Linked DNA regions of Rhodopseudomonas boonkerdii. The protein of the gene in region 1 interacts with the protein of each later gene in a pairwise test. Links are inferred from orthologs where the notes say so. Each region holds a gene or a part of one and is shown in the gene's direction. Other genes may lie near its edges.

Evidence for each region.
Region 2: the proteins of E0H22_RS22565 (region 1) and E0H22_RS12740 interact in binary tests that used the Escherichia coli proteins (3 or more experiments, as listed by UniProt). The link is inferred for Rhodopseudomonas boonkerdii from one-to-one orthologs.
Region 3: the proteins of E0H22_RS22565 (region 1) and E0H22_RS01215 interact in binary tests that used the Escherichia coli proteins (3 or more experiments, as listed by UniProt). The link is inferred for Rhodopseudomonas boonkerdii from one-to-one orthologs.

Annotation. Positions count from the first base shown.
Region 1 is NZ_CP036537.1:4,908,463-4,917,188, reverse strand. The notes cover bases 2,524-5,920. They hold E0H22_RS22565 ([protein-PII] uridylyltransferase), read left to right. Parts: upstream 2,524-2,912; coding sequence 2,913-5,720; downstream 5,721-5,920. Other genes in these bases: E0H22_RS22560 (methylated-DNA--[protein]-cysteine S-methyltransferase), read right to left, coding at 5,891-5,920; E0H22_RS22570 (aliphatic sulfonate ABC transporter substrate-binding protein), read right to left, coding at 2,524-2,644. Outside these bases: E0H22_RS22580 (ABC transporter ATP-binding protein), read right to left, coding at 46-825; E0H22_RS22575 (ABC transporter permease), read right to left, coding at 825-1,670; more of E0H22_RS22570, read right to left, coding at 1,670-2,523; more of E0H22_RS22560, read right to left, coding at 5,921-6,412; polyhydroxyalkanoate synthesis repressor PhaR, read right to left, coding at 6,645-7,238; E0H22_RS22550 (acetyl-CoA C-acetyltransferase), read left to right, coding at 7,567-8,726.
Region 2 is NZ_CP036537.1:2,747,048-2,751,252, reverse strand. The notes cover bases 1,529-4,205. They hold E0H22_RS12740 (P-II family nitrogen regulator), read left to right. Parts: upstream 1,529-2,536; coding sequence 2,537-2,875; downstream 2,876-4,205. Other genes in these bases: glnA (type I glutamate--ammonia ligase), read left to right, coding at 3,215-4,205; E0H22_RS12745 (NAD(P)H-hydrate dehydratase), read right to left, coding at 1,529-2,102. In the rest of the region: E0H22_RS12750 (multicopper oxidase family protein), read left to right, coding at 1-603; more of E0H22_RS12745, read right to left, coding at 606-1,528. UniProt on the Escherichia coli protein: P-II indirectly controls the transcription of the glutamine synthetase gene (glnA). P-II prevents NR-II-catalyzed conversion of NR-I to NR-I-phosphate, the transcriptional activator of GlnA. When P-II is uridylylated to P-II-UMP, these events are reversed.
Region 3 is NZ_CP036537.1:261,313-269,391, forward strand. What follows is about bases 2,993-5,742. They hold E0H22_RS01215 (P-II family nitrogen regulator), read left to right. Parts: upstream 2,993-4,073; coding sequence 4,074-4,412; downstream 4,413-5,742. Other genes in these bases: E0H22_RS01205 (YciI family protein), read left to right, coding at 2,993-3,121; E0H22_RS01210 (P-II family nitrogen regulator), read left to right, coding at 3,306-3,644; E0H22_RS01220 (ammonium transporter), read left to right, coding at 4,494-5,742. Also shown: E0H22_RS01190 (Trm112 family protein), read left to right, coding at 1-81; E0H22_RS01195 (ubiquinone biosynthesis hydroxylase), read right to left, coding at 478-1,698; tesB (acyl-CoA thioesterase II), read left to right, coding at 1,850-2,725; more of E0H22_RS01205, read left to right, coding at 2,825-2,992; more of E0H22_RS01220, read left to right, coding at 5,743-5,933; E0H22_RS01225 (aminotransferase class I/II-fold pyridoxal phosphate-dependent enzyme), read left to right, coding at 6,175-7,398; E0H22_RS01230 (DNA translocase FtsK), read left to right, coding at 7,420-8,079. UniProt on the Escherichia coli protein: Involved in the regulation of nitrogen metabolism. Regulates the activity of its targets by protein-protein interaction in response to the nitrogen status of the cell.

The DNA of each region.
Region 1 (8,726 bases):
CTGAGTTTTGTTAGTTGCAGCTTGTAGTCGCGTGTCGGCGCGATGTCACCACCAGGCGCCGACAGCCTCGGCAGGTGCGTGATCCGGCACGTCGCGATCGAGCGAACGATCGAGCGCGGTGAGCACGCGTTTCTTCACCGCATCGAACAGCGGAGATGCGCGGTCACGCGGGCGGGCGAGGCTGACATCGATCTCGGCGAACAGACGGCCCGGTCGCGGTCGCATCACCAGCACGCGATCGGCCAGCACGACGGCTTCGTCCACGTCATGGGTGACGAGGATCAGCGTCGGCCGCGTGTCAGCCCACAGGTCCAGCAGGTGGTCCTGAAGGTCGCGGCGCGTGAAGGCGTCGAGGGCAGAAAACGGCTCGTCGAGTAGCAGCACTTCGGGCTGCGGCACCAGCGAGCGGGCGATAGCGACGCGTTGCGCTTGCCCGCCGGAGAGTTCGCGTGGCCAGGCCTTGGCCTTATCGGGCAAGCCGACACGTGACAACGCCTGTTCAACCCGTTCCCGCCGTGTGGTGGCGGGAAGATCGGCGAGGCCGAAGCCGATATTGTCAGCGACATTGAGCCAGGGCAGCAGCCGCGGTTCCTGGAAGATGATGCCGATCTTCTCATGCGGCGCGGTGATGTCGATATCGTCGATGCGGATCGTGCCGGACGAGGCCCGATCGAGGCCGGCAATGGCGCGCAGCAGCGTGGACTTGCCGCAGCCGGAGCCACCGATGATGGCGATGATCTCGCCCTGCTGGATGCGGGCGCTGAAGCGCTCCAGGGCATGGACGCCATTGGGATAGGTCTTGTCGACCTTGTCGAGGGTGAGCATCAGGTGTCTCCGCCCGGCCGGAACGCATCCTGCCAGCGCAGCAGCGGCGCGGTGAGGCGTTCGATCAGCCAGTCGGTGGTCTTGCCGAGCAGGGCGAAGATGGTGATGGCGGCGAGGATCTGTGCGGGCTTGCCGAGCTGCTGGCCGTCGATCAAGAGATAGCCAAGTCCTTCGGAAGCGCCCATGAATTCCGCGGCGACCACAAACATCCAGCCGAGACCAAGGCCGACGCGCAGCGCCACCACATAGGCCGGCAGCACGGCAGGCAGCAAGATACGGCGGATCATGGCCGGGCCAGACAGGCGGAAGGTGCGGCCAACCTCGACGATCTTGCGATCGACCGAGAGAATGGCGCCCATCACGCCGAGATAGACAGGGAAGAACACGCCGACTGCGATCAGCGCGACTTTGGATGTCTCGAAGATGCCGAGCCACAGGATGAACAGTGGCACCCAGGCGATCGAAGGAATGGCGCGCAGGGCCTGCACGGTGGGATCGAGCAGCCGGCGTGCGATGCCCCAATAGCCTGAAATGGCGCCGAGCAGTGTGCCCGCGACAACGCCGAAGCCGAAACCGGCTGCAACGCGAATGAGTGTGGTAGTGATGTGTTTCCAGAGTTCGCCGCTTTGCGCGAGTTCGGCGATGGTGGCGATGACACGCGACGGCGGTGGCACCAGCCGGCCGTTCGACCAGCCAGCCCGGACCGCGGCCTCCCATGCGAGCGCGAGGGTGAAGGGCAATACAATGCCGAGCGCCGGCCGCGCGAAGCGCTGCCAGCGTCCGGTCGTCGCCTGCAGTGCCGGGGCTTCTGCCACCGGCGCTGGCGTATCGAGGGCGATGCTCATCAGCTCTTCGGCAGCGGGATCTGGTCGTCGATCAGGGCGTTCACCGTTGCCTTCACGTCGACTTTCGCGTCGATCACGCCCGCCTGCTGCAGAGCGAGGCCCGCCGCGAGGATCGATTCGCGCTGCGGTGCGCCGATGCGGCTATGGGTGAGCTCGGTGCGCTCCTTGAGCTGCTTGTCGACCACGGCCTCGGGCAGCTTGGTGACGCCGATAAAGGCCTTCTTCAGCTCCGGATAATTCTCCAGCGAATACTTTCGCGCGTCTTCATAGACCGCGAGCACGCGGCGGGCGGCATCCGGATAGTCTTTCAAAAACTGTTCGCGAACATTCAGGATACCCCAGGTATTGGCCTCGGGTTTGCGGAAGAACAGCTTTGCGCCGTCCTCGACTTCGGCCTGCGCCATCATCGGATCGAGCCCGGCCCAGGCATCGACATCGCCGCGGATCAACGCAGCCTTGCCATCGGCGTGCTGCAGCAGCACCGGGGTGATGTCCTTGTCGGTGAGTTTGGCATCGAGCAGTGCGCGGACCAGGAAGATGTGCGGGTCGGTGCCACGGGTCACTGCGACGCGCTTGCCCTTGAGATCGGCGACGGAGGCGATCTTGGAGTCCTTTGTCGTCACCAGCGCGGTCCACTCCGGCCGCGAATAGACATAGACAGACTTGATCGGGTTGCCGTTGATTTTGGCGACCAGTGCGGCGGATCCGGCGGTCGAGCCAAAATCGATCGAGCCGGCATTGAGGAATTCGAGCGCCTTGTTGGAGCCGGCCGACTGCACCCAGGTGATCTTGATGCCGTCCTTGGCGAATTCCTTTTCTAGGAGGCCGTTCTGCTTGAGGATGATCGAGACCGGATTATAGGTCGCCCAGTCGAGCCGGATCTCCTTGAGCGGGTCGGCGGCGAAGGCGGTGGCAGGCAGCAACGCTGCGCCGGCAATCAGACCGGCGGCCGCGCGCCGTGATAGGCTGAACATTCGAATCTCCCCATGAAATGACATGCGTTCTTGCGCGCCGACAAGCTTCGTCCAACGCGCCGGAAGCGGCTGGACACCATCGCGTTGCGACGCAAAAACTCTGTTTAATTTCAATTGCTTATGCGGTTTCGTCAACGAGAAGATATCGCGCGCCAAGGCGCTCGCTTTGAGGATGTCGTTTCTTCGATTGCGCAAACGGCAGCATGAACTAACTGTTGGGTCACAATCACCGTGACAGCGCTTGCGCCGTCCGATATCCGGGATGCCTATGGACAGTGCTGTGCTGAAGATCGGGACGGCTCCCGACATCGAATTCGATACCGCGCGGATTGCCGCCGAGATCGATGCGCTTGCTGCGGAGCACCGCGGCAAGAGTGATCTGTTTCGCGCTGCGCTCGCCAGGCTGCTCAAGGCCGAACTGATGACCGCGCGTGAAGCGGCCGAGGCGGCGTTGCTGAAGGACCGTCACGGCAGGCGCTGCGCTGAGCGGCTCTGCGACGTGCAGGACGATATCATCCGCCTGTTGTTCAACGCAGCGACCAAGCATCTCTATTACTCTCCGTTGCCATCGAGCGGAGAGCGCATGTCGGTGGTTTCCACCGGTGGCTACGGCCGCGGCTTGATGGCACCGGAGTCCGATATCGATCTCCTGTTCATCCTTCCCTACAAGCAGACCGCCTGGGGCGAGCAGGTCGCCGAGGTCATTCTCTATTGTCTGTGGGACATGGGGCTCAAGGTCGGCCACGCCACCCGCTCGGTGGATGAATCGATCCGCCAGGCGCGCGGCGACATGACCATCCGTACGGCGATCCTGGAGACGCGCTTCCTCGCCGGAGACAAAGAGCTCTACGAAGAACTGGTCAAGCGTTTCGATGAAGAGGTGGTGCAGGGCACCGCGGCCGAATTCGTTGCAGCGAAGCTCGCCGAGCGCGAGGAACGGCATCGCCGCGGCGGCCAGTCGCGCTATCTGGTCGAGCCGAACGTCAAGGACGGCAAGGGCGGCCTACGCGACCTGCATACGGTGTTCTGGATCGCGAAATATGTCTACCGCGTGCGCGACAGCAAGGAGCTGGTGGCGCGCGGCGTGTTCGATGCGCAGGAATATCGCACCTTCAGGCGATGCGAGGATTTCCTGTGGTCGGTCCGCTGCAACATCCACTTCCTGACCAAGCGGCCGGAAGAGCGGCTGTCGTTCGATTTGCAGCGCGAGATCGCTGTGCGCCTCGGCTATACCTCGCATCCCGGCATGCAGGACGTCGAGCGCTTCATGAAGCACTACTTCCTGATTGCGAAGGAGGTCGGTGACCTCACCGCGATCCTGTGCGCCAAGCTGGAAGACCAGCAGGCCAAGCCGGCGCCGGCGCTGACGCGGATGATGGCCAAGCTGCGGCCCGACAACAAACGCCGTCGTGTTCCCGGCAGCGACGTCTTCATCGTCGACAACAACCGCATCAATCTGGCCGCACCCGATGTCTTCAAGGAAGATCCGGTCAATCTGATGCGGTTCTTTCGTCTGGCGCAGAAGAACAATCTGGCGTTCCATCCCGATGCGATGCGCACCGCGACACGCTCGTTGCGGTTGATCACTCGCGAGATGCGGGAAGACCCCGAGGCTAACAAGATCTTCATGGAGATCCTGACCTCGGACAATGCCGAGACGGTGCTGCGGCGGATGAACGAGACCGGCGTGCTCGGCCACTTCATCCGTGCGTTCGGCCGCATTGTCTCGATGATGCAGTTCAACATGTATCATCACTATACGGTCGATGAGCATCTGATCCGCTGCATCGGCATCCTTCAGGAGATCGAGCGTGGCGGTAACGAGGAGTTTGTGCTCGCCAGCGATCTGATGCGCAAAATCCGGCCCGAACATCGCGCGGTGATCTACATCACCGTGCTGCTGCATGACATCGCCAAGGGGCGGCCGGAGGATCACTCCATTGCGGGCGCCAAAGTGGCGCGGCGGCTGTGTCCTCGGCTCGGTTTCAACGCTGCCGATACGGATCTGGTGGCGTGGCTGATCGAGGAACATCTCACAATGTCCACGGTGGCGCAGTCGCGCGACCTATCGGACGCCAAGACCATCGAGAATTTCGCCGCCGTGGTGCAATCTGTCGAGCAGATGAAGCTGCTGACGATCCTGACCACCGCCGATATTCGCGGCGTCGGGCCGGGTGTATGGAACGGCTGGAAGGCGCAGCTCTTGCGCACGTTGTATTACGAGACCGAACCGGTGCTCACCGGCGGCTTCTCCGAAGTGAATCGCGCCCAGCGTATTGCCGCAGCGCAGGCCGAATTCCGTCGTGCCTTCACCGAATGGCCGGAGCAGCAGCTCAATGCCTATATCGCGCGGCACTATCCGGCTTACTGGCTTAAGGTCGATCTGGAGCGCAAGATACGTCACGCGCGTTTTCTGCAGGCGAGCGAACAGGCCGGCCACAAGCTGGCGATCAATGTCGGCTTCGACGAGGCGCGCGGGGTCACCGAACTTACGATCCTTGCCGTCGACCACCCCTGGCTGCTGTCGATCATCGCCGGCGCCTGTGCTGCAGCCGGAGCGAATATCGTCGATGCGCAAATCTATACGACCACCGACGGGCGTGCGCTCGACACGATTGCGATCTCGCGCGAGTATGACCGGGACGACGACGAAGGCCGCCGCGCGACACGGATTGGCGACATGATCGAGGATGTGCTCGAGGGCAAGTTACGTTTGCCGGAGACGGTAGCGAAACGCGCGTCGTCGAGCTCCTCCAATAAGGCGAAGCTGAAGGCTTTTACTGTCGAGCCGGAAGTGATCGTCAACAATCAGTGGTCGGATCGCTATACGGTGATCGAGGTCTCCGGCCTCGACCGTCCGGGCCTGCTGTATCAGCTCACCACGGCGATCTCGAAACTGAATCTCAACATCGCCTCAGCGCATGTGGCCACCTTCGGCGAGCGCGCGCGTGACGTGTTCTATGTCACCGACCTGCTCGGTGCGCAGATCACGGCACCGACGCGCCAGGCTGCCATCAAGCGGGCGCTGATCCATCTGCTGGCGAATAACGAGGTCGCGGAGAAACCGGCGGCGTAACTCCACCCTCATCCTGAGGAGCCGCGTAGCGGCATCTCGAAGGATGGCGCCAAGCGCCGGAGCTTCGCGATTTCATGGTTCGAGATGGCGCTGTCAGCGGCGCAATTGCGCCGCTAGGCCTCCTCACCTCAGCCTGAACGCAACTGCGTTCAGGCGGGAGGGACTGAGTGTTAGGCGACCTCCACGCCCTCATGCCGCAGCAGCCAACGCTTGCGTTCGATCCCGCCGCCATAGCCGGTCAATGCGCCATTGGCGCCGATCAGGCGATGACAGGGGACAACCACGCTGAGGGGATTCGACCCATTGGCATGACCAACGGCGCGCATCGCTGTGGGTGAGCCCAGCTGTGCGGCGAGGGCGCCATAGCTGAGCGTCGTGCCGGCGGGGATCTTGCGCAGTGCAGTCCACACATTGCTCTGAAATGGCGTACCCGGGATGTGGCAAGGGATCGCGTCGAGCTGATTGAGCTCGCCGCCGAAATAGCGTGTTAACGCCCGACGAATCGATTTGGGAGCTGGTGCATCGACGAGAAGTGCTGCATCGAGATAGCGGCGCAGCGAGGTGTTTAGGCGTTCTTCGTAATCTGTCCAGTCAAGTGCGCACAGCGTGCCATCGGCACTCGTCACCAGCAATGCCGTGCCAATCGGCGTGTCCAGTCGGTCGAGATGAAGTGGTGTCGCGGGCTTTGCCATGGGGGGCGCTCATCACATGAAAACGCCGACCGTAGTGTGCCACGGTCGGCGCTGCATTCCGATTTCCGAGAAAATCTCAGACCCTCATCCTGAGGAGATGCGGAGCCGCGCCTCGAAGGATGGCGGCGAGACGAGAGCCAGGCCATCTCATGGTTCGAGACGGCGCTTCCGCCTTCGCTCTTCGAGCTACGGCGGACAAGTCGCGCCTCTTCACCATGAGGGGCTGAGAATCTTACTCGCTCTTCGGCTCGTGCGACATGCGTTCGAGGCGGTCCTGCATGTCCTTCATCTGGCGGCGCAGGTCTTCGATATTGTCGCTTCCACTCGAAGTCGGCTCAGGGGCCTTGTCCGGCTCTGCGGCGCCGGGACGCGGCGGCACGAACGGTTTGAACATTGAGAAAGTCTGCTGGAACAGCTCCATGTTGCGGCGAACCGTTTCTTCCAGCGGCGCGAAAGGTGTCATGCCGAAGGTGCTCGTCATCTGCTTGCGGAATTTCTCCTGCTCGCGCGTGAGCGAATCAATCGACTGTTCGAGATATTTCGGTACCACCATCTGCATGCTGTCACCGTAGAAGCGGATCAGTTGGCGCAGGAACGTGGTCGGCAGCAGGTTCTGGCCGGCCTTGTTCTCCTGTTCAAAGATGATCTGTGCGAGCACCTGCCGGGTGATGTCGTCACCGGTCTTGGCGTCGTAGACGAGGAAATCCTCGCCATCCTTCACCATCGCGGCGAGGTCTTCCAGCGTCACATATGTACTCGTTCCGGTATTATAGAGCCGGCGGTTCGCATATTTCTTGATGGTGGTCGGTTGATCTGTTTTCGCCATGGCTCACTTACCTACCGGTGACGGGAAACCTTTCGGCAATGCGCCAAAAAGGCCAATCGATGGGGTGGTCGAACAACGCAATGCAATAAAGTAAGCACTTTCAAAGTGGCTCGGCTACCGTTTTGTGCGTCACGGTTAAAATGACGGCATGATTGTGCTATGCAATGCGACATTGGTGCCAATTTTGGTGCGCTGCGGTCGGAAATGGCCGCAGGTCCAATTGACACATCGATGCGAGGTTTAAGAGGATACGTGCCAGGCGGCGTCAGCCGTTTCGGCGCGATGAAAGTCGAACAAGCCCACTTCAAAACAAAAACAGGAGATGTCCATGTCAGACGATGTCGTCATCGTCAGCGCCGCCCGCACACCGGTCGGAAGCTTCAACGGTGCTTTCGCAACCACGCCGGCGCATGATCTCGGCGCTGTCGCCATCAAGGCCGCGCTCGAGCGCGCCAAGCTCGATCCTGCCCGCGTCTCCGAAGTGATCATGGGCCAGATTCTCACTGCGGCGCAGGGCCAGAACCCGGCGCGACAAGCAGCGATCGCGGCCGGTCTTCCGGTCGAGACCTCGGCCTGGGGCGTCAACATGCTGTGCGGCTCGGGCCTGCGTACCGTCGCGCTCGGCTATCAGGCGCTGATGAATGGCGATAGCGACATCGTCGTCGCCGGTGGCCAGGAGTCCATGAGCATGGCCCCGCATGCGCAGTATCTGCGCGGTGGCGTGAAGATGGGCTCGACGGAACTGGTCGACACCATGATCAAGGACGGTCTGTGGGATGCCTTCAACGGCTATCACATGGGTAACACCGCCGAGAACGTGGCGAAGCAGTTCCAGATCACCCGCCAGCAGCAGGACGAGTTCGCCGTTGCGTCGCAACAGAAGGCGGAAGCCGCCCAGAAAGCTGGCAAGTTCAAGGATGAGATCGTTCCGGTGACGATCAAGGGGCGGAAGGGCGACACCGTCGTCGACACCGACGAGTATCCGCGTCACGGCGCTTCATTGGAAGCCATGGCCAAGCTGAAGCCTGCTTTCGACAAGGAAGGCACCGTTACCGCCGGTTCGGCCTCGGGTATCAACGACGGCGCCGCCGCCGTGGTGCTGATGACCGCCAAGCAGGCGGCCAAGGAAGGTCTCACTCCGCTCGCGCGTATCGTGTCGTGGGGGCAGGCTGGCGTCGATCCCAAGATCATGGGCACCGGCCCGATCCCGGCGTCGCGCGCGGCGCTGAAAAAAGCTGGCTGGTCGATCAACGATCTCGACCTGATCGAAGCCAATGAGGCTTTTGCAGCGCAGGCGTGTGCCGTGAACAAGGATCTCGGCTGGGATACCTCGAAGGTCAACGTCAATGGCGGTGCGATCGCCATCGGCCATCCGGTCGGCGCGTCGGGCGCCCGCGTACTCGTGACGCTGCTGCACGAGATGCAGAAGCGTGATTCGAAGAAGGGCCTTGCCACGCTGTGTATCGGCGGGGGCATGGGCATCGCGAT
Region 2 (4,205 bases), 2.2 Mb from region 1 along the record:
CAGCCTGCGGAACCGTTCCCGGCGCGCAACAACCAGGTCGTGCTGGCGCCCGGCACCCGCATCGATGTCTTCCTCGACACCGTCAAAGCCGCCGGAACCGTCACGGCGATCCTACTCCACGACGGCAAGGACATCCGCCGCATCGGCCAGCTGGTGACGCTGAAGGATCCGCCGCTGCGCGCCGCGCCGCTCGCAGCCGCTCCCGCGCTGCCGGCCAACGACCTGCCGGCCCAGATCGACCTCAAGAGCGCGACGCGCGCCGACCTTGCCATCGGCACATCCGATACCGGTTGGCTCAGGCCGCTCGACCTCGGCCCATCCACGGCACCGGCCTTCAAGGCCAGGTCCGGACGCCCGGTGGTTCTCACTCTGGCTAACAAGGCGGCTGGTCCCGTCATCCTGCAGATGCACGGCCACCACTTCCGGCTGCTCGACAGGCTCGACGATGGCTGGAAACCGTTCTGGCTCGACACGCTGGCCCTCGACCCCGGCCAGACCCAGCGCATCGCCTTCACCGCCCGCAATCCCGGCCGCTGGTTGATCGAATCCTTCGTCGCCGAATGGGCGGCTCCGCGCCTTGTACGCTGGTACGAGGTCGGCTGAGCTCAGTAGGGAATCCCAAGCCGGTCATAAAGCCGCCGGAACACCGCCGGCATCACCTCCGGCAGATCTTCCGCGATCAGCCCCGGCCCGGCCTCGCTGCCGGCCTCGCCATGCATCCAGACGCCGATGCAGGCCGCCTCGAAGGCCGGCACGCCCTGCGCCAGAAACGCGCCGATCAGCCCCGCCAGGACGTCCCCGGAACCGGCCGTCGCCAACCATGGCGGTGCATTGGAGGCGATGGCGGCACGGCCATCGGGGGACGAGACCACCGTATCCGCCCCTTTCAGGACGACCACCGCACCTGATCGATTGGCCGCGAGCGTTACACGTTCAAGCTTCGATTGAATCTCAGGTTCTTCATTCAAGGAGCTGAATATTCTCGAGAATTCGCCTTCATGCGGCGTCAGAACGACCTCAGATTCAGGCTCAGCCTTGATCATGTCGAACAGCCGATCCGGCGCATCGGCAAAACTGGTCAGCGCATCCGCGTCGAGCACCAGCCGTCGTTTGGCCGCCAGACCTGCCGCAACGAGGCCACGCGTCTTCGCGCCAATCCCCGCGCCCGGTCCGATAATGCAGGCATTCACCTTCCCCCTGATCAGGGGAGCGAACTCCTCCGCCGTATCGACCGGCCGCACCATGACCGCGGTCAGCGCCGCCGCATTGACGGCCAGCGCATCGCGTGGCGACGCCACCGTAACGAGCCCTGCTCCGCCCCGCAGCGCCGCCCGCGCGGAGAGCCGCGCTGCGCCCGTCGCGGCGATGTCGCCGGAGACGACCACCGCGTGCCCCTTGGTGAACTTGTGTCCGTCGACGCGCGGCAACGGAAACGCGCTCTCCCAGAGGTCCGGGTTGTTTTCGGCCGCCTTCGGCCCGATCCGGTCGAGAACACCGTCGTCGATGCCGATGTCGATCACCCGCAGCTTGCCGCAATAGCTGCGACCGGGCAGCAGCAGGTGACCGGGCTTCGGACGGAAAAAGGTCACGGTCTCGGTCGCCAGAACGGCGGCACCCATGACAGCGCCGGAATTGCCGTTGATCCCGCTCGGCAGATCGACCGCCAGCACGGGGACACCCGACGCATTGATCGCATCGATCATGATCTTGGGATCGCCCTTCACCGGACGATCGAGCCCGGCGCCGAACAGCGCATCGATAATCAGCGCGGGTGATCCGATCAGCGAGGGATCGCAGGGCAGCACCTCGCCTTTCCACCCTTTCGCCGCGAGCGCAGCGTCGCCCTTCAACGTCGCGCGATCGCAGAGCAGGACCACCGACACGTCCCGTCCCTGCGCCGCCAGCTCCGCCGCCGCGACAAACCCGTCGCCGCCATTGTTGCCGCGACCGGCAACCACCAGGATCGCCCCTTCCTCGGCGAGATCGTTCGCCGCGTCGGCGACAGCGCGACCGGCTGCCCGCATCAATTCAAAACCTGGCGTACCGTCGGCGATCGTCAGCGCGTCGGCCCGGGCCATTTCCTCGGTAGTCAGGAGCTCCATATCGCCATCCGTATCGCCTGTTATGAAGGCAAGCGCGACATTGACCTGCGCGGCCAACCCAGATTGCACTTCATTTGATCAATGTGCCTACTTGATAGACAGGTGAGGTGCGGTATTCTTGTGCCAAGCACGGTCCAACCTGCAGTAAAAACCTGAAAATGCTTCAAAAATAGCCGCATGGCGATTTTGGCACGGACCCTGCTTTGAGGGAAGCCGACTTCGGACCTGGACACTCCACCAGCAGATGATGGAGAGACTTGGTCGTCCACTCTCATCGGCGAGAAATCGTCGACGCTCAGCGGGCGGGAGCGTAACTCCGCCCGAATGTGAGTATCGAATTGCCTGCGCGTTCGCCCCGCGGCTCCTATGCGGGAACGACGCAACTTCAAGTCCAGAAACTTTCGGCCTGTTTGGAAGTGCCGGGGAGACGTTCAGTGAAAAAGATCGAAGCCATCATCAAACCCTTCAAGCTCGACGAGGTGAAGGAGGCGCTTCAGGAGGTGGGACTGCAAGGCATCACCGTCACTGAGGCCAAGGGCTTCGGCCGTCAGAAAGGCCACGCCGAACTGTATCGCGGTGCCGAATACATCGTCGACTTCCTGCCCAAGGTGAAGATCGAGATCGTGATCTCCGACGACCTCGTCGAGAAGGCGATCGACGCGATCCGCCGCGCCGCACAGACGGGCCGCATCGGCGACGGTAAGATCTTCGTCTCCAATATCGAGGAAGCCGTGCGCATCCGCACCGGCGAGTCAGGCCTCGACGCGATTTAAGCGCGCATCCTTCACCTGTCCCGGACGCGCTGCAGCGTCAGGCGATGCGATCGCATCGCCGCCAACGCCGCTGCGCGTGGACCGGCACAGACGCCGTCATACCGCATCACGTCCGGGACACCTGTCGGCAATCTCAGCGCGCAAGCTCACCGGCCGGACTGGACGCTCTCCAAGGGCGATGCTATCCGATTTCTCCGACGTCTCGCGGCGTCAGCAAGAGGCTGCTTCGGCAGCCTTCTTGTTGCCGCTCCTTGTTGTTGAAGACATAAGCCTGTGACCCTCTCGTCATAGGCCGTTGTTACGTCCGGAATTCAGCCCGCAAAAAAGGTAGGGAAACCCATGACGACCGCCAAAGAAGTCCTGCAATCCATCAAGGACAACGACGTCAAATACGTCGATCTGCGTTTCACCGATCCGCGCGGCAAATGGCAGCACGTCACCTTCGACGTCTCGATGATCGACGAAGACATCTTTGCCGAAGGCACCATGTTCGACGGCTCCTCGATCGCCGGCTGGAAGGCGATCAACGAGTCCGACATGACCCTGATGCTCGATCCCGCCACCGCGGTGATCGATCCGTTCTTCGCCGAGACCACCATGGTCATCACCTGCGACGTGCTCGATCCCGGCACCGGCGAGCCCTATAACCGCGACCCGCGCGGCATCGCCAAGAAGGCGGAAGCCCAGGTCAAGGCCATGGGCGTGGGTGACACCGTGTTCGTCGGTCCGGAAGCCGAATTCTTCGTGTTCGACGACGTGCGCTTCTCGGCGCAGCCCTACAACACCGGCTTCAAGCTCGACTCGTCGGAACTGCCGACGAACTCGGACACCGAATATGAGAGCGGCAATCTCGGCCACCGCGTCCGCAACAAGGGCGGCTACTTCCCCGTCCCGCCGCAGGACTCGCTGCAGGACATGCGCTCGGAAATGCTCGGCGCCATGGCGCGCATGGGCGTCAAGGTCGAGAAGCATCACCACGAAGTGGCGTCGGCCCAGCACGAACTCGGCATGAAGTTCGACACGCTGACCCACATGGCCGACCAGATGCAGGTCTACAAATACTGCATCCATCAGGTCGCGCATATCTACGGCAAGACCGCCACCTTCATGCCAAAGCCAATCTTCGGCGACAACGGCTCGGGCATGCATGTGCACCAGTCGATCTGGAAGGACGGCAAGCCGACTTTCGCCGGCAACAAATATGCCGACCTGTCGGAAACCTGCCTCCACTATATCGGCGGCATCATCAAGCACGCCAAGGCGATCAACGCCTTCACCAACCCGTCGACCAACTCCTACAAGCGTCTGGTCCCGGGCTACGAGGCGCCGG
Region 3 (8,079 bases), 4.6 Mb from region 1 along the record:
TCGCGCCAGGCCAAGCTGGCCTATCCGATCCGCGACGGCATTCCGATCATGCTGCCGGAAGAGGCGCGGAAGATCGATTGAAACTCCATCCCTCATGGTGAGGAGGCGCGAAGCGCCGTCTCGAACCATGGGTTGGCTTGCCTCGAGTTCGGGGCCATCCTTCGAGACGCATGCCTGCAGCATTCTCCTCAGAGTCTGACTCATAAAGCGGTCTGGGGCGCTTTTCGACTGCTTTTGCTCGGGACAAAGCCGCGTTCAACTCAGTATCACGCTTCTCCGCCCCTCATCCTGAGGAGCCGCGTAGCGGCGTCTCGAAGGATGGCCGCACACTCCGAGCCAGGCGAGCTCATGGTTCGAGACGGCGCTGCGCGCCTCCTCACCATGAGGGACAGAGTCTGTTGGCTCCGTCTGGGCGACCAGCAGCGCCAAACTATTGACTGCATTTCCAGTCAGACACTCAGGATGAAAGGTGGAGAGCTAAATCGCCTCGCCCTTCAGCAGCCTTGGCACTTCTCCCGACAAACCCGCCGCCTGCTTGATGAAGGCCCCCTTCAGCGGCGGCAGGCGATCGACGATGCCGAGACCGATATCGCGAATGCTGCGCACGAAGGGCAGGTCGTTCGAGAACATGAAATTCAGCACATTGGTTGCGAGCCCCATGCTCATGGTGTCGAAGCGACGCCAGCGCTGATAGCGCTCCAGCACATCGGCCTGACCGAAATCCATCCCGAGCCGGGCGGCATCGACGATCGTTTCCGCCAGCGCGGCGACATCCTTCAGACCCATATTGAGCCCCTGTCCTGCGATGGGGTGGATCACATGGGCGGCGTCGCCGATCAGCGCAAGGCGTTCGCCGATGAAGGAGCGCGCGACGAAATAGCCGAGCGGGAAAGCGCGCGGTTTATCGAGCGCCTTCACCTCGCCGAGATGCAGGCCGAAACGGCGCTCCAGCTCCGTATGAAATTCGTCATCCGGCAGCGCGACGATGCGCTCCGCATCCCTGCGCTTCTCCGTCCATACCAACGACGAACGATTGCCCCTCAGCGGCAGGATCGCGAACGGACCCGCAGGCAAAAAGTGTTCTTCCGCGCGGCCTTCGTGATCACGCTCGTGGCCCACGGTCACGACGATGCCGGACTGGTCATAATCCCAGCCATGAGTCGCAATCCCTGCGCGCTCGCGCAGTTTCGATCGCGCACCATCGGCCGCCACCAGCAAGGCGGCCCCGATCACGCTGCCGTCGCCCAGCGTGACGCTGACGCCGTCCGGCCGCGTATCGAAGCTCGCGACGGCTGTCGCACGCAGATCGATGCCCGCCGCCTCGGTGTGCAGCACCAGCTCATCGATCAGCCGGCGATTTTCCACCATATGGGCGAACGGTTCGCCGGGCTCGACCTCGCCGGCAAAGGTCAGGAAGGTCGGCCGTGTGGCGTCATCGACCTTCGAATCCGTCACCACCATATCGAGGATCGGCTGTGACTCCGCGGCCACCGCGTCCCACACCCCGATCGCGCCGAACATCCGCCGGCAGGCCGCAACAATGGCCGAGGCGCGCGGATCGCGGCTCGGCCGCGTCGCCAGCGCGGGATCGGCGACCACCACCGGCACATCCGGTCCCAGCCCTTGGCGCAGCGCTAGCGCCAGCGCCAGACCCGCGAAGGCCCCGCCGCCGATGACAATGCCTTTTGGTGCCGCCATGATACCCGTTCCCGCTGTTGCCACGCGCTTATAGCTGGGCGAAACAGGAATGCGAAACAAGGCAGGAAAGCCGGAACATGGAGACCATGATCTGGATCGTCCGGCCTTGGTAAATCGACCGTCACGCAGCCGCCGCACGAAAGACGCCGCCATGTCCAGGAGCCTGATCGACCTGATCGACATTCTCGATCTCGAGACCCTCGAAGTGAACATGTTCCGCGGCCGCAGCCCGAAGACGCGCTGGCAGCGCGTGTTCGGCGGCCAGGTGATCGGCCAGGCGCTGGTGGCCTCGGTGCGCACTGTCGAAGGCCGTATGCCGCATTCGCTGCATTGCTATTTCATCCTGCCCGGCGATCCGCAGATCCCGATCATCTACGAGGTCGAGCGCCTGCGTGACGGCAAGAGCTATTCGACCCGCCGCGTCACCGCGATCCAGCACGGCCACGCCATCTTCTCCATGATGGTTTCGTTCCACGCCGAGGAAGAAGACAGCTTCCATCATTTCGATCCGATGCCGGACGTGCCGCCGCCCGACAAATTGTCTGCGGAAGAGCTGGCAAAGGACCCGATCATCGAAAAGATGCCGGATTACATCCGCCGCTATTACGAGAGCGATCGCCCGATCGAGCTGCGCCCGGTGGAATTCAAGCGCTATGCCGGCGAGAAGATTCCGGACGGCCGCATCAATTTCTGGATTCGCACCGCCGCCAAGCTGCCGGACGATCCGGCTTTGCATATGTGCGCGCTCGCTTATGCGTCGGATTTTTCGTTGCTCGATTCCATCATGTCTCGCTATGGCCGCACGCTGTTTGACGGTCAGGCCATGGCGGCGAGTCTCGACCATGCGATGTGGTTTCACCGTCCGTTCCGCGCCGACGAATGGCTGCTCTACAGCCAGGATTCGCCAAGCGCCCAGAACGGCCGCGGCCTTGCCCGCGGCATGATCTTCAAGCCCGACGGCACGCTGGTCGCATCCGTCGCGCAGGAAGGCTCGGTGCGGGAGCGCCGCGAAAAACCGAAGAGCTGAGACAGACGATCTCACGTCCCGGACGCGATACAGCGCGCAGCGTCCGGGACACAAGCCAATCACACGCAGATGATCGATAATCTTCGCGGAGAAGTACCTATGCCTTATGTGATCGAAACCTGGGACAAGCCCGGCAGCCAGGCCCTCCGCGCCGAGCATCGCCCGGCCCATTTGGCTTTCCTGGCCGAGCACGCGAAGAAGCTGCTTGCCTGCGGCGCCAAGCTGCACGACGACGGCAGCGATCTCGGCGGCGGCATCTATGTACTGGACACCGAGGATCGCGCCGAGGCCGAAGCCTTCATCGCCGCCGATCCTTTCACCAAGGCCGAGCTGTTTGAACGCGTCAGCATCGTGCGGCAGCGTCGGGCCTATGTGGGCGGCGTGTGCTTGTTGTGAAGAAACAGCGGACCCGCAGCCGCTGGATAGGTTGAGCGCAGCGATATTCTCGCGGGCTTCACCACGCCTCAACGATACAGCTCTGGGGCTCTCGCGCCTCTGTGACACATCCTGCGATGCCCTATGGCAATGCGTCGCATGATTGCGTAAGCATATTTTGCACTGGCCAAACAGGATGCCCGTCATGAAGCTCGTGGTCGCGATCATCAAACCCTTCAAGCTCGACGAGGTACGTCAGGCGCTGACCGCCATCGGCGTGCACGGCATGACGGTGACCGAGGTGAAAGGCTATGGCCGACAGAAGGGCCATACCGAGATGTATCGCGGTGCAGAATACATCGTGAATTTCCTGCCCAAGCTGCGCATCGAGATAGCGGTCGATTCCAGCCTCGCCGACAACACCGTCGAGGTGATCTCTTCCAGCGCCCGCACCGGCCAGATCGGCGACGGCAAGATCTTCGTGACCCCTATCGACCGCGCCCTTCGCATCCGCACCGGCGAGACCGATAGCGACGCGCTCTGACCGCACGAGCGCCCTTCCGATCGGAAGAACGCGCCGAAGAGCTCAACTGGTTGAACGCTTGCAGCCCTGCCCGCATGGGCTGAATGGGCCTCCAAATTAGACATTTCCAGGCTATCTGCCCGAAATCTGCGTGGCGGAATACCGCTCTCTTGCCTCGTGCCTGAGCATGATTTTGTCGATACTCTGTCATGCTTTCGTTTTAGGCAGCATTGATTAGACTTTAAGCGCGGCCGAATAGCGCACCTTGAGTCGGTCTGCCCATGTCGCGAAAAGCGGGGGATTCATAAAACGTTAGCGGTCTCGGCCCGGTTGGCACGGCATTTGATTCTACTGGCCTTGGCTGTGGCCGCGTTGTGAATTTCTCCGCGTGGTGAAACCTCAGTCGAGATCGCCCGGCCATTCAGTCGGGCCTAAGCGGGGATAGGACCCATGAAAATTGTTATGGCGATCATCAAGCCGTTCAAGCTTGAAGAAGTCCGCGATGCCCTGACCGCCATCGGCGTTCACGGTTTGACGGTGACGGAAGTCAAAGGTTACGGCCGTCAGAAAGGCCACACGGAAATCTATCGCGGCGCTGAATATGCGGTGAGCTTCCTGCCGAAGATCAAGATCGAAGTCGCAGTCGCCTCCGATCAAGTGGACAAGACGATCGACGCCATCTCGGCAGCCGCCAAGACCGGTCAGATCGGCGACGGCAAGATCTTCGTCATCAGCCTCGAACATGCCGTTCGTATCCGCACCGGCGAGGCCGATGCCGCGGCGCTCTAAGCGCCTGCATCCCGGCCAAGCAATTCAGACAAACTTCCTCTCAACGCTCACCTCTTTTTTCTTTACTCAGGAGTCAAACACATGACGTTCAAGCGTCCATCTGGCGCGGGATTGGCGGCACTCGCCGTCGGCCTGTTTGCCGCAACTGCGGCTCACGCCGACCCGGCGATCAATAAGGGCGATAACGCCTGGCTGATGACCTCGACGGTCCTCGTGCTGCTGATGACCATTCCCGGCCTCGCGCTGTTCTATGGCGGTCTCGTCCGTTCCAAGAACATGCTCTCGGTGCTGATGCAGATCCTCTACACCGTCTGCATCGTCATGGTGATCTGGGCCGTGTACGGCTACAGCATCACCTTCACCGGCGGCTCGCCCTATATCGGCGGCTTCTCGAAGGCCTTCATGGCCGGCATCACGCCGGACTCCATGGCCGGCACCTTCACTGCCGACGTCGCCGTGCAGGAAATGGTCTATTTCTGCTTCCAGATGACCTTCGCAGCGATCACGCCATCGCTGATCGTCGGCGCCTTCGCAGAACGCACCAAATTCGCAGCCGTCGCGCTGTTCGTGCCGCTCTGGGTCACGCTCATCTACTTCCCGATGGCGCACATGGTCTGGTACTGGGCCGGTCCGGATGCGGTCGTTGCGGCTGCCAAGGCCGTTGCCGCCGCCGCTCCCGATGCCAAGGCTGCTGCTCAGGCCAAGCTTGACGAAGTGATGGCCGATGGCGGCCAGATCTTCCTGTGGGGCGCACTCGACTTCGCCGGCGGCACCGTGGTGCACATCAATGCCGGTATCGCAGGTCTCGTGGGCTGCCTGATCATCGGCAAGCGCACCGGCTACGGCAAGGAGCTGATGGCTCCGCACTCGCTGACCATGACCATGATCGGCGCCTCGCTGCTGTGGGTCGGCTGGTTCGGCTTCAATGTCGGTTCGAATCTCGAAGCGTCGGGCGGCGCCGGCCTCGCCATGGTGAACACCTTCCTCGCCACCGCCGCGGCGGCCATGGCCTGGATGTTCGCGGAGTGGATGACCAAGGGTCACCCGTCACTGCTCGGCGCAGCTTCGGGCGCCGTTGCCGGTCTCGTCGCCGTCACCCCGGCCGCCGGCTTCTCGGGCCCGATGGGCGCCCTGGTGCTCGGCATCATCGCCGGCATCGTGTGCCTGTTCTTCTGCACCACCATCAAGAACTCGCTCGGCTATGACGACTCGCTCGATGTGTTCGGCGTGCACTGCATCGGCGGCATCATCGGCGCAATCGGCACCGGCATCCTGGTCAACCCGGCCCTCGGCGGCACCGGCGTGATGGACTACGTGGCTGGCAAGGTCGCCGACTACGACATGGTCACCCAGGTGCTGGCGCAGTGTAAGGGCGTGCTGCTGACGCTGGTGTTCTCCGGCGTCGGTTCGGCGATCCTCTACAAGGTGGTGGATGTGATCGTCGGCCTGCGCGTCACCGTCGAAGTCGAGCGCGAAGGCCTCGACGTCACCGAGCACACCGAACGCGCCTACAACATGTAAGCGCCGAAATATCGAGATCGGCTGGGGCAATACCCGGCAATGCCCGAGCCGTCGAAGGGCCCCAGCGCAAGTTGGGGCCCTTCACATTTGTGGGGCTCTAGCTTTCGAAAGACGCTACGAAAACGTACTGAAAATCCATGGTTAATCGGGCCTTAACCTCGCCGTATCTATGGTGGTCTGATCCCATTTCTGCCGATCTCATGGGGCGGTCGGCAGCGTTGAAAGTACGGGCGTTTTTCCGATGGCTTCCACGATTCCCGCGCAGCTGCATGGTGTTTCCCGGACCTCCGCGGGCCCCGATGGCGAACGCTCGCCATTTGCGCGGCTGACCGAGCTGCTGGCGCCCTATCAGCCGGGATTGCCGCTGATCACCCTGTCGCTGGGCGAGCCGCAGCATCCGGTGCCGGATTTTGTCGGGCCTGTTTTAGCCAAGCATATCAACGATTTCGGGCTTTATCCGATCGCCAAGGGAATCGCGCCGTTCCGCGAGGCCGCGGCAAAATGGATCACGAAGCGATTCAACCTGCCGCGCGCGGTCGATCCGGAAACCGAAGTGCTGGTGCTGAATGGCAGCCGCGAGGGACTGTTTTTCGCCGGCATTGCGGCGGCCCGTTATGTCGGGCCGCGCGAGGGTAAGCCCGCGATTTTACTACCGAATCCGTTCTATCCGGCCTATGGCGCCGGCGCGCGGGCCGCAGGGTGCGAGCCGGTTTTCCTGCCGACCACGGTCGAAAACGGATTTCTTCCTGACCTCACGAAGATGGATGAGGCGATCTTGCGGCGAACCGTGGCGATCTACATCGCCTCGCCAGCGAACCCGCAAGGTGCTGTCGCGACACCGGAATATTTCAGGCAGCTGCACGCGCTCAGCCTGAAGCACGGCTTCATCGTCCTCAGCGATGAATGCTATTCCGAGATCTATACCCGCGAAGCGCCCGGCAGCATGCTCGCCTGCGCCGGCCCGGACTTCCAGAACGTGGTGGCCTTCCAGTCGCTGTCGAAGCGTTCCAACCTGCCCGGCATGCGCGTCGGCTTCGTTGCCGGCGACAGGAAATTCCTCAGCGCTTTCCATGAGCTACGCAACGTCGCCGCGCCGCAGGTGCCGGTGCCGCTGCAGCAGGTGGCAATCGCCGCCTACAGCGACGAGAGCCACGTCGAGGACAACCGCCGGCTTTACGGACTGAAGTTCGATCTCGCGGACCAGATTCTGGGCTCGCGCTACGGCTACAAACGGCCCGCTGGTGGCTTCTGTTTGTGGCTCGATGTCTCGAAATGCGGTGGCGACGAAGAGGCGACAGTGCGGCTTTACAGAGACGGCGGTGTTCGCGTCGTCCCCGGCAGTTACCTCGCCCGGACGCAGCCCGACGGCAGCAATCCCGGCGCGGGTTACATCCGGATCGCCATGGTTCAGGACAGCGATACCACCGCCGAGGCGTTGCACCGGCTGGTCAAAATTCTCGGCTGATCGCAGGGGCGCGCAGCAAGCATGAGCACCACGATCGAACGTGTCATTCCCCTAGTCGGGCACCTGCCCGCCTCGCTGCGCGAGGCGCTGGGACGGCGGCTGCGCGAACTCGCCGGCTTCGGCCTAGTCGGCGTCGCCGGCGTGGCCGCGGCAGCCATGATGACATGGTCTGTCCAGGACCCGAGTCTGTCGCATGCGACCTCGCGCGCGATCCGGAATGTCGCCGGCTATCCCGGCGCGATCGGCGCGGACCTCCTGATGCAGATCCTCGGCCTTGGCGCGATCATGATGATCCTCACCGTCGCCGTCTGGGGCTGGCGGATGATGACGCATCGGCACTTCGACCGCGAAGCGCTGCGCCTCACCTGCTGGCTGCTCTGCACCGTGTTCGCCTCGGGCTTCGCCAGCTGCTGGCAGCATGGCGGATCGTGGCCGCTGCCGACCGGCGTCGGCGGCGTGGTTGGCGATGCGCTGTTCCGTACGCCAGCCGTCGTGTTCGGCCCCGTCGGCTTCATCTACCGCTTCGTGCTCGGCCTGATTTTCTGTTCGCTGATGACGGCGACGTTCGTCATCGCCTGCGGATATGGCGCCAAGCCGAAGGAAGAATTCCCCGAGATCGACGACATCGACGAAGAGCCGTTCGAAGAAGTCGACGAGGAGAACGACCGCCGATCCTTTTCG